Regions from separate parts of the Streptomyces sp. NPDC048523 genome, predicted to be linked through region 1. Evidence: predicted binding sites of a transcription regulator. Region 1 holds the regulator's gene; each other region holds the start of a gene.
The links. Region 1 encodes HrcA, which represses chaperone genes, less so after heat shock. Its sites were predicted from a motif close to TTNGCACTCNGNNNNNCNGAGTGCNAA; they were not measured.
Positions count from the first base shown of each region.

Region 2: the regulator HrcA is predicted to act here: its motif matches at 1,140-1,166, upstream of groL (chaperonin GroEL).
Region 3: the regulator HrcA is predicted to act here: its motif matches at 1,862-1,888, upstream of groES (co-chaperone GroES).

Region 1 is NZ_JBICWQ010000002.1:833,807-837,081, forward strand. Features, by position in the region: gene ACGFWE_RS12740 (nitronate monooxygenase) at 1-312, opposite strand, end outside; gene dnaJ (molecular chaperone DnaJ) at 365-1,504, opposite strand; gene hrcA (heat-inducible transcriptional repressor HrcA) at 1,505-2,521, opposite strand; gene ACGFWE_RS12755 (MBL fold metallo-hydrolase) at 2,672-3,275, shown strand, end outside.
Region 2 is NZ_JBICWQ010000006.1:454,102-457,376, reverse strand. Features, by position in the region: gene ACGFWE_RS31400 (cold-shock protein) at 422-628, shown strand; gene groL (chaperonin GroEL) at 1,329-2,954, shown strand.
Region 3 is NZ_JBICWQ010000003.1:315,049-318,323, forward strand. Features, by position in the region: gene ACGFWE_RS17305 (polysaccharide deacetylase family protein) at 1-944, shown strand, start outside; gene ACGFWE_RS17310 (polysaccharide deacetylase family protein) at 941-1,717, shown strand; gene groES (co-chaperone GroES) at 2,033-2,341, shown strand; gene groL (chaperonin GroEL) at 2,453-3,275, shown strand, end outside.

The DNA of each region.
Region 1 (3,275 bases):
GTCGCGGTCGCCGAGCTCGGTGTCGTACCAGGTGGCCTCGCCGGCCAGCTGGTGGGCGTAGACCTCGACGGCCGCCGGGTCGGCGTACTCGGGCTGCGGCATGAAGAGGTTGACGCCGAAGGGGCGTCCGGTCAGCCCGCGCAGCTGCTTGATCTCCTGGTACAACCCGTCGGCCGTCTTGTACCCGGCGGCGAGGAATCCGAGCCCGCCCGCATCGGACACGGCGGCGGCGAGGCGCGGCACGGAGACGCCGCCCGCCATGGGGGCCTGCACGATCGGATGAGGGAAGAGATCGGTCAGTGCGGAGGACATGACGGCATGTTGTCACGTCCTCCGAACAAGTCCGAATCGGCCCTTGGACAGCTCACGTACGGCCGTTGAACGCGTCCTTCAACCGCGAGAACAGCCCCTGCTGCCCCGGCTGGAACTGCCCCGTGGGCCGTTCCTCGCCGCGGAGTATGGCCAGCTCGCGCAGGAGGCGCTCCTGCTCGGGGTCCAGCTTGGTCGGGGTCTGGACCTCGACGTGGACGATGAGGTCGCCCCGGCCGCCGCCGCGCAGGTGGGTGACGCCCCGGCTGTGCAGGGGGATCGACTGGCCGGACTGGGTACCGGGCCGGATGTCGACCTCCTCCAGGCCGTCGAGGGTCTCCAGCGGCACCTTCGTGCCGAGTGACGCCGCCGTCATCGGGAGCGTGACCGTGCAGTGCAGGTCGTCGCCACGCCGCTGGAACTGCGAGTGCGGGAGTTCATGGATCTCGACGTACAGGTCACCGGCGGGACCGCCACCGGGGCCGACCTCGCCCTCGCCCGCGAGCTGGATCCGGGTGCCGTTGTCCACACCGGCCGGGATCTTCACGGTGAGTGTGCGACGCGAGCGGACCCGGCCGTCGCCGGCGCACTCGGGGCACGGGGTCGGGACCACGGTGCCGAAGCCCTGGCACTGCGGGCACGGTCGGGACGTCATGACCTGGCCCAGGAAGGACCGCGTCACCTGCGACACCTCACCGCGGCCGCGGCACATGTCACACGTCTGGGCCGAGGTCCCCGGCGCCGCGCCCTCACCACTGCAGGTGGTGCAGACGATCGCCGTGTCGACCTGGATGTCCTTCGTCGTGCCGAAGGCCGCCTCGTCGAGCTCGATCTCCAGCCGGATCATCGCGTCCTGGCCGCGCCGGGTGCGCGAACGCGGACCCCGCTGCGACGCCGTACCGAAGAACGCGTCCATGATGTCCGAGAAGTTCCCGAACCCACCGGCCCCGAAGCCGCCCGCGCCACCGCCGCCGGCCTGCGAGAGCGGGTCACCGCCGAGGTCGTAGACCTGCTTCTTCTGCGGGTCCGAGAGCACCTCGTAAGCGGCGTTGATCTCCTTGAACCGCTCCTGGGTCTTCGGATCAGGGTTGACATCCGGGTGCAGCTCGCGAGCGAGCCGACGGAAGGCCTTCTTGATCTCTTCCTGCGACGCGTCGCGGCGCACGCCGAGAACGGCGTAGTAGTCCGTGGCCACTTACGACTCCGCCAGGATCTGTCCGACGTACCGTGCCACTGCGCGTACCGCTCCCATCGTTCCCGGGTAATCCATGCGGGTCGGTCCGACCACGCCGAGCTTGGCGACTGCCTCGTTGCCCGAACCGTAGCCGACCGACACCACTGAAGTTGAGTTGAGTCCCTCGTAGGCGTTCTCGTGACCGATGCGTACGGTCATGCCCGAATCCCCGGCCTCGCCAAGGAGCTTGAGGAGCACGACCTGCTCCTCCAGCGCCTCGAGGACTGGCCGGATGGTGAGGGGAAAGTCATGTCCGAAGCGGGTGAGATTGGCGGTGCCGCCGATCATCAGCCGCTCCTCGTTCTCCTCGACGAGCGTCTCCAGGAGAGTGGAGAGCACTGTCGAGACCGTACCCCGGTCCTCGACGTCGAAGCCTTCGGGCAGGTCCTCGACCAGTTGCGGCACATCGGCGAACCGCCGCCCGGCGATCCGGCTGTTGAGCCGCGCCCGCAGATCGGCGAGCGAGGCCTCGCCGAAGGGGGCCGGGCAGTCGACCATGCGCTGCTCGACCCGGCCGGTGTCCGTGATCAGCACGAGCATCACGCGCGCCGGGGCGAGCGAGAGCAGTTCCACGTGCCGCACGGTCGAGCGGGTGAGGGACGGGTACTGCACGACGGCCACCTGCCGCGTGAGCTGCGCGAGCAGCCGCACGGTGCGGGCCACGACGTCGTCGAGGTCCACGGCGCCGTCGAGGAAGTTCTGGATCGCGCGCCGCTCGGGCGCGGTCATCGGCTTGACGCCCGCCAGTTTGTCGACGAACAGCCGGTAGCCCTTGTCGGTCGGGATCCGCCCGGCACTGGTGTGCGGCTGGGCGATGAACCCCTCGTCCTCCAGGACCGCCATGTCGTTGCGGACGGTCGCCGGGGAGACTCCGAGGTTGTGCCGCTCGGTCAGGGCCTTCGACCCGACCGGCTCCTCGGTGCCGACATAGTCCTGGACGATGGCGCGCAACACCTGAAGCCTGCGTTCACTCAGCATCGCGCACACCTCCAGAAGTCGTTCCCTTGGCGCCTTGCCTGGCACTCTGTCTCCCCGAGTGCCAGCGTCCCCGGGCCAGTGTACGGCGGTGGGGTACTCCTCGGGCAAGGCTGGTCCTGGCAGGACCGGTCGTACGGCTAGCGTCGCGGTATGACGGTGACTTGGGAAGAGCTCGGGTGGGAGCGGGTCGCGGCCGGGGTGGGACGGTGCCGGCTGCCGGGCTGGGACTGTACGGCGGGCCTGGTGATCGGCGCGGGCACGGCCCTGTTGGTGGACGCGGGCTCGGGCCTCGCGGAGGGTGCCCGGCTGCGCGCGCAGGCCGAGGAACTGGCCGGCCACCGTGTGACCCATCTCGCGCTCACCCACCCCCACTTCGACCATGTCTTCGGTGCGGCGGCGTTCGCGGGGGCGGAGGTGTTCGGCGCGGTGGGCGTGGAGACGGTGCTGGCGGGGCGGCGCGGCCGCGCGGAACTGCGGGCGGACGCGGTGCGCAACGGACTGGACCCGGCGGTGGCCGACGAGGCGGTGGACGCCCTCGTCTCGCCCCGGCATCACGTCTCGGGCGAGTGGACGCTCGACCTCGGCGACGGCCGCCAGGTCCTGCTGGCGAACGTCGGCCCCGGTCACACGGCCCACGACCTCGCCGTCCTCGTCCCCGGCGCCCCGGAGGTCGTCTTCTGCGGCGACCTGGTCGAGGAGTCGGGCGAACCGCAGGCGGGACCGGACGCCGTACCGGCGCACTGGCCCGCCGCGC
Region 2 (3,275 bases), on a different contig from region 1:
CGGTAACAGAAATTACCGAGTGTTCATCCGATTGCCCTCTCCGCGAGAGAAGCGGAGGGGGCAATTCTCTATGGTTGAGCACGGTACAGTTGGGGAACCTGCTGCTTCCTTCATGCCGGGCGCATATGAGTTCCGACTTCTGATGCGACGAGAAGTAGCCAAAGTGTGTGGGTTCTTTGCGTCTTATGCTCCTTTTGTGGGGCCCGACTTGCCCCGAATTCGGGCGAATTCTCACTACATTCCGGACCCCTTCCGTCCAGAATTCTCGTCCGATTGACCTGTTGCAGACGGCAGTTGGACAGATACATTCAGCCGCGGTCGACGCGTTCCGGCGCACGCCCCCAACCATGTGGGGGGTGAGGTCTGACCCGGATCCATGAAGTGTGGATCCGTGCAAGGGCCAGTAATAGGGGAGTTAGGCATGGCTCAGGGCACCGTCAAGTGGTTCAACGCGGAGAAGGGGTACGGCTTCATCGCGGTCGACGGTGGTGCGGATGTATTCGTCCACTACAGCGCGATTCAGATGGACGGCTACCGCACCCTTGAAGAGGGCCAGCGGGTCGAGTTCGAGATCTCGCAAGGTCAGAAGGGGCCGCAGGCGGACATGGTTCGTCTCGCGACTGGCTGAAGCACGCGCCGGGTAACAACAGCGTCGTTCTTCGTTCTTCTTCGGAGGGCTCGTACCCCATGGGGAGTCATGGGTACGGGCCCTTCGGCATGTGCGTGCGGGGTGCGTTCACGGGTGCGGGCTCGGTGGGGGCGGGCGTTTTGCGCAGTTCCCCGCGCCCCTGGATGCCTGCGGCGGCCTGTGCGGCTCCGGTGGGGGCTTGTGTAGCGCGTGCGGTGTGTTGTGGGTCGGGGCCGGGGTGGGGGGTGTCCGTCCTCGGTCCGGCGGCTCGGTCCCTTGAGTGGTGCCCTGTGACGGACGCCGGCCGCTGCGGGCGGACACCCCCCACCCCGTCCCCTGCCCGCCGTACGCGGCTTGAGGCCCGCCCGGCCTCTCCCCACCCCGCGAGTCCCACCCCGACCGCAGTCGCGGCGAGGCACGACACCCCGAACCCGGCCCTGTTGGCGCCCCCGGACCACCCGCCCGGGCGGCCCACTCACCCCCGCCCCGGGGGCCCGATACGCGAGAGGCGCTTGCACTCGACCATGCCGAGTGCTAATCATTGGCGTTAGCACTCTGAAGGTGAGAGTGACAAAGATGGACCGGGTCGGTGAGGCCCGCAGGCCTTGTGGGGCAAGGATCCACAGGCCGGCGAGCCGTCCGTCGCGGGCGCGGGCGCGGTCCGAAGGAATCACCCCCAGTCCTGGAGGGACCACTTCACATGGCCAAGATCATCGCGTTCGACGAGGAGGCGCGGCGCGGCCTCGAGCGCGGCATGAACCAGCTCGCGGACGCCGTCAAGGTGACGCTCGGCCCCAAGGGCCGCAACGTCGTCCTCGAGAAGAAGTGGGGCGCCCCCACGATCACCAACGATGGTGTCTCCATCGCCAAGGAGATCGAGCTCGAGGACCCGTACGAGAAGATCGGCGCCGAGCTGGTCAAGGAAGTCGCCAAGAAGACGGACGACGTCGCCGGTGACGGTACGACCACCGCGACCGTGCTCGCCCAGGCCCTGGTCAAGGAAGGCCTGCGCAACGTAGCCGCCGGCGCCAACCCCATGGCCCTCAAGCGCGGTATCGAGAAGGCCGTCGAGGCCGTCTCCGCCGCCCTGCTCGAGCAGGCCAAGGATGTCGAGACCAAGGAGCAGATCGCCTCCACGGCCTCCATCTCCGCCGCCGACACCCAGATCGGCGAGCTCATCGCCGAGGCGATGGACAAGGTCGGCAAGGAAGGCGTCATCACCGTCGAGGAGTCCCAGACCTTCGGTCTGGAGCTGGAGCTCACCGAGGGTATGCGCTTCGACAAGGGCTACATCTCGGCGTACTTCGCCACCGACATGGAGCGGATGGAGGCGTCGCTCGACGACCCCTACATCCTGATCGCCAACTCCAAGATCGGCTCCGTCAAGGACCTGCTCCCGCTCCTGGAGAAGGTCATGCAGTCGGGCAAGCCGCTGCTGATCATCGCCGAGGACGTCGAGGGCGAGGCCCTGTCGACCCTGGTCGTCAACAAGATCCGCGGCACCTTCAAGTCCGTCGCCGTCAAGGCCCCGGGCTTCGGTGACCGCCGCAAGGCGATGCTGAACGACATCGCCATCCTCACCGGCGGCGAGGTCATCTCCGAGGAGGTCGGCCTCAAGCTGGAGAACACCACCATCGACCTCCTGGGCCGCGCCCGCAAGGTCGTCATCACCAAGGACGAGACCACCATCGTCGACGGTGCCGGCTCCTCCGAGCAGGTTCAGGGCCGGGTCAACCAGATCCGCGCCGAGATCGAGAACAGCGACTCGGACTACGACCGCGAGAAGCTCCAGGAGCGCCTGGCGAAGCTCGCCGGTGGCGTCGCCGTCATCAAGGCCGGTGCCGCGACCGAGGTCGAGCTCAAGGAGCGCAAGCACCGCATCGAGGACGCCGTTCGCAACGCGAAGGCGGCCGTCGAGGAGGGCATCGTCGCCGGTGGTGGCGTGGCCCTCATCCAGGCCTCCTCGGTCTTCGAGAAGCTGGACCTGGAGGGTGACGAGCTGACCGGCGCCAACGCCGTGAAGCTGGCCCTGGAGGCCCCGCTCAAGCAGATCGCCGTCAACGGTGGTCTCGAGGGTGGCGTCATCGTCGAGAAGGTGCGCAACCTGCCCGTCGGCCACGGCCTGAACGCCGCGACCGGTGAGTACGTCGACATGATCGCCGAAGGCATCATCGACCCGGCGAAGGTCACGCGCTCTGCCCTGCAGAACGCCGCCTCCATCGCCGCGCTGTTCCTCACCACCGAGGCCGTCATCGCCGACAAGCCGGAGAAGGCGGGCGCTGCCCCGGCCGGCGGCGGCATGCCGGGCGGTGACATGGACTTCTGATCGACCCCCGGCCGCCAGGCCTGACGGTTGATCAACGTCCTTGCCGGGGGCGGCACTTCCTGGAAACAGGGGGTGGCCGCCCCCGGGCTTTTCTTGCGCTATGCTTGATCACGAGCCGCCCGACGTGAACTCCCGTCGGTCGACTACGCGTTGGTGGTCCAAGGAAAGACGCCCCGCTTCCTGCGGGGAGATGCAGGTGCAAGGCCTGCCCGGCGCTCCACAAGAAGCCCGCCCCACACTCGTGGGGCGGGCTTCTTCCGTGCGTGGCCCGAGTCACAGCGCGACAGGAAATCCTGGGGCGGACGAGGCGGTTGACTCCTG
Region 3 (3,275 bases), on a different contig from region 1:
GAACAGTAGGACAAAACGATAAAAGTGGTGCGTTGGGGGTGTCGATCCGCGGCGGACTCGTCCTCCTGGCCGTGGCCGCCCTGGTCTCCGGCTGCGCCCGCCCGGCCGGGACGGACGCACGGCCGCAGCGGCCCCTCAAGGCACCTCCGGCCCCCGCGGCCGCCCCCGCCGCCGACCTCCAGGCCGACAAGACCGTCATCCGGGCCGCCAGGCTCCGCGCCGAGCAGAGACGGATCGCCACCGCCAGGCGCTGGGGGCTGAAGCAGGTCCCGCTGACGGCGCCGCCCGCGCCCGTGACCAAGCCCCGCATCACCACCCGCGAGGGCTTCGAGGTCGAGGGCCACGAGGAGAAGGGGCTGCCCCCGGTCTTCACCACCATCCCCACCGAAGAGAAGATCGTCTTCCTCACCATCGACGACGGCGCCGAGAAGGACCCCGCGTTCCTGCGGATGATGAGCGAGCTGGAGATCCCCTACACCGCCTTCCTCAGCGACTACCTGGTCAAGGACGACTACGGCTACTTCGCGAAGATGCGGGACGCGGGGGTCGTGCTGAACAACCACACCCTCCACCACCCCTACCTGCCCGCGCTGTCGTACGCCCGCCAGAAGCGCGAGATCTGCGGCATGCAGGACGTCGTCGAGAAGCACTACGGCACGCGGCCCGCGCTCTTCCGCCCGCCGTACGGCAACTACAACGAGGACACCCTGCGCGCGGCCGGGTCCTGCGGCATCAGGTACGCGCCGATCTGGAACGAGGAGGTCTTCGTCGACCACTGGGAGTACCGCGAGGAGGACCAGCGGATCCACCCCGGCGACATCGTGCTCAGCCACTTCCGGGGCCGGGAGGACTGGAAGGGCACGATGACCGACATGGTCCGCCGCTTCCTGGACAAGGTCACGGCCGAGGGGTACGCCGTCGCACGCCTCGAGGACTACCTGTGAGACCGCGGACCCTGGTCGCCGCCGCACTGGCGGCCGTACTCCTCGCCGGCTGCGCCCAGTCCGTCGACCCCATCGAACGGCTGGGCAAGAAGGCGGCCCAGCGGGTGGGGTCGTACGGGCCGGCAAGGGCGGACGGGCGGCCGTACCGCCACTGGGGTCTCGCGGCCCCGCTGCCGTCGCCCCCGCGGGTGCCGGCGCGCGCGGTGGCGGGCCCGGGCCGGGTGCCACCGGTGGTGAAGCGGGTGCCGACGTCCGACAAGGTCGTCTTCCTCACCTACGACGACGGCGCGGAGAAGGACCCGCGCTTCGTCGACCTGGTCCGTGAACTGCGGCTGCCCGTCAGCATGTTCCTCACGGACAGCGTCGTCGGCCCCGGCTACGGCCACTTCGCGCGCCTCAGGTCGGTCGGCGCGAGCATCCAGAACCACACCCTGGACCACCCGGCCCTGCGCGGGCTGCCGTACACCGGCCAGCGCGCCGAGATCTGCGGCCAGCAGGAGAAGGTGCGCTCCCGCTTCGGGATCCGGCCACGACTGTTCCGGCCGCCCTACGGCACGTACGACCGCACGACCCTGCGCGCGGCGGCCGACTGCGGGCTCTCGGCGGTGGTGCTGTGGAGCGTGTCGGCGGAGGGCGGCGTGCCGGAGCGGCCGCTGCGGGCGGGCGACATCGTCTCGGTTCCGTCGGGAGCGGCGACGGGCCCGACCCTGAGACTGCTGCGGGAGATCCAGCGCCGAGGGCTGACAGTGGGTCGGCTGGAGGACTACCTGTAGGCATTTCAGCCCGTCTGGGGGTGCCCCCTCTGGGGGAGTTTGAGGACGAGGCCCTTGGGCCGTAGCGGGGGCCTGGGGGCGGCAGCCCCCAGAGCGGCAACCCCCATTCACCCGCACCCGAATTCCGCTCAGCCGCGCCGCGAATTGGCACTCCGCTTGACCGAGTGCTAATCACGGTCATAGTCTCGGGTCTGGCACTCCCCCCTGGAGAGTGCCAACACAGCGACGGGCAGGTCCGGCACCCGCGACGACGGATCCACCTGGTCGCCACCTCAGACAGTCAACCCCGTGATCTCCGAAGGGGGAGGTCGGATCGTGACGACCACCAGCTCCAAGGTTGCCATCAAGCCGCTCGAGGACCGCATTGTGGTCCAGCCGCTCGACGCCGAGCAGACCACCGCCTCTGGCCTGGTCATCCCGGACACCGCCAAGGAGAAGCCCCAGGAGGGCGTCGTCCTGGCCGTGGGCCCGGGCCGCTTCGAGAACGGCGAGCGCCTGCCGCTCGACGTCAAGACCGGCGACATCGTGCTGTACAGCAAGTACGGCGGCACCGAGGTGAAGTACAGCGGCGAGGAGTACCTCGTCCTCTCGGCCCGCGACGTGCTCGCGATCATCGAGAAGTAATTCACCGAAGCATTTCTTTGAGCTGCGCCCCTGGCCCCCCGACCACTGACAAGCCGGGCGCCCGGGGCGCAGTCTCTTTTCCCCTAGATTTCCGAGAGGGCTCACGCTCCCATGGCGAAGATCCTGAAGTTCGACGAGGACGCCCGTCGCGCCCTCGAGCGCGGCGTCAACAAGCTTGCCGACACGGTCAAGGTGACGATCGGCCCCAAGGGCCGCAACGTCGTCATCGACAAGAAGTTCGGCGCTCCCACCATCACCAACGACGGTGTCACGATCGCCCGTGAGGTCGAGATCGAGGACCCGTACGAGAACCTCGGTGCCCAGCTGGTGAAGGAGGTGGCGACCAAGACCAACGACATCGCGGGTGACGGCACCACCACCGCCACCGTGCTCGCCCAGGCGCTGGTCCGCGAGGGCCTGAAGAACGTCGCCGCGGGTGCCTCCCCGGCCGCCCTGAAGAAGGGCATCGATGCCGCGGTGAAGGCCGTGTCCGAGGAGCTCCTCGCGACCGCCCGCCCGATCGACGAGAAGTCCGACATCGCCGCCGTCGCCGGTCTGTCCGCCCAGGACAGCCAGGTCGGCGAGCTCATCGCCGAGGCGATGGACAAGGTCGGCAAGGACGGTGTCATCACCGTCGAGGAGTCCAACACCTTCGGTCTGGAGCTGGACTTCACCGAGGGCATGGCCTTCGACAAGGGCTACCTGTCGCCGTACATGGTCTCCGACCAGGAGCGTATGGAGGCCGTCCTCGACGACCCGTACATCCTGATCAACCAGGGCAAGATCTCCTCGATCCAGGACCTGCTTCCGCTTCTCGAGAAGGTCATCCAGGCGGGCGCCTCCAAGCCGCTGCTGATCATCGCCGAGGACGTCGAGGGCGAGGCCCTGTCGACCCTGGTCGTCAACAAGATCCGCGGCACCTTCAACGCGGTCG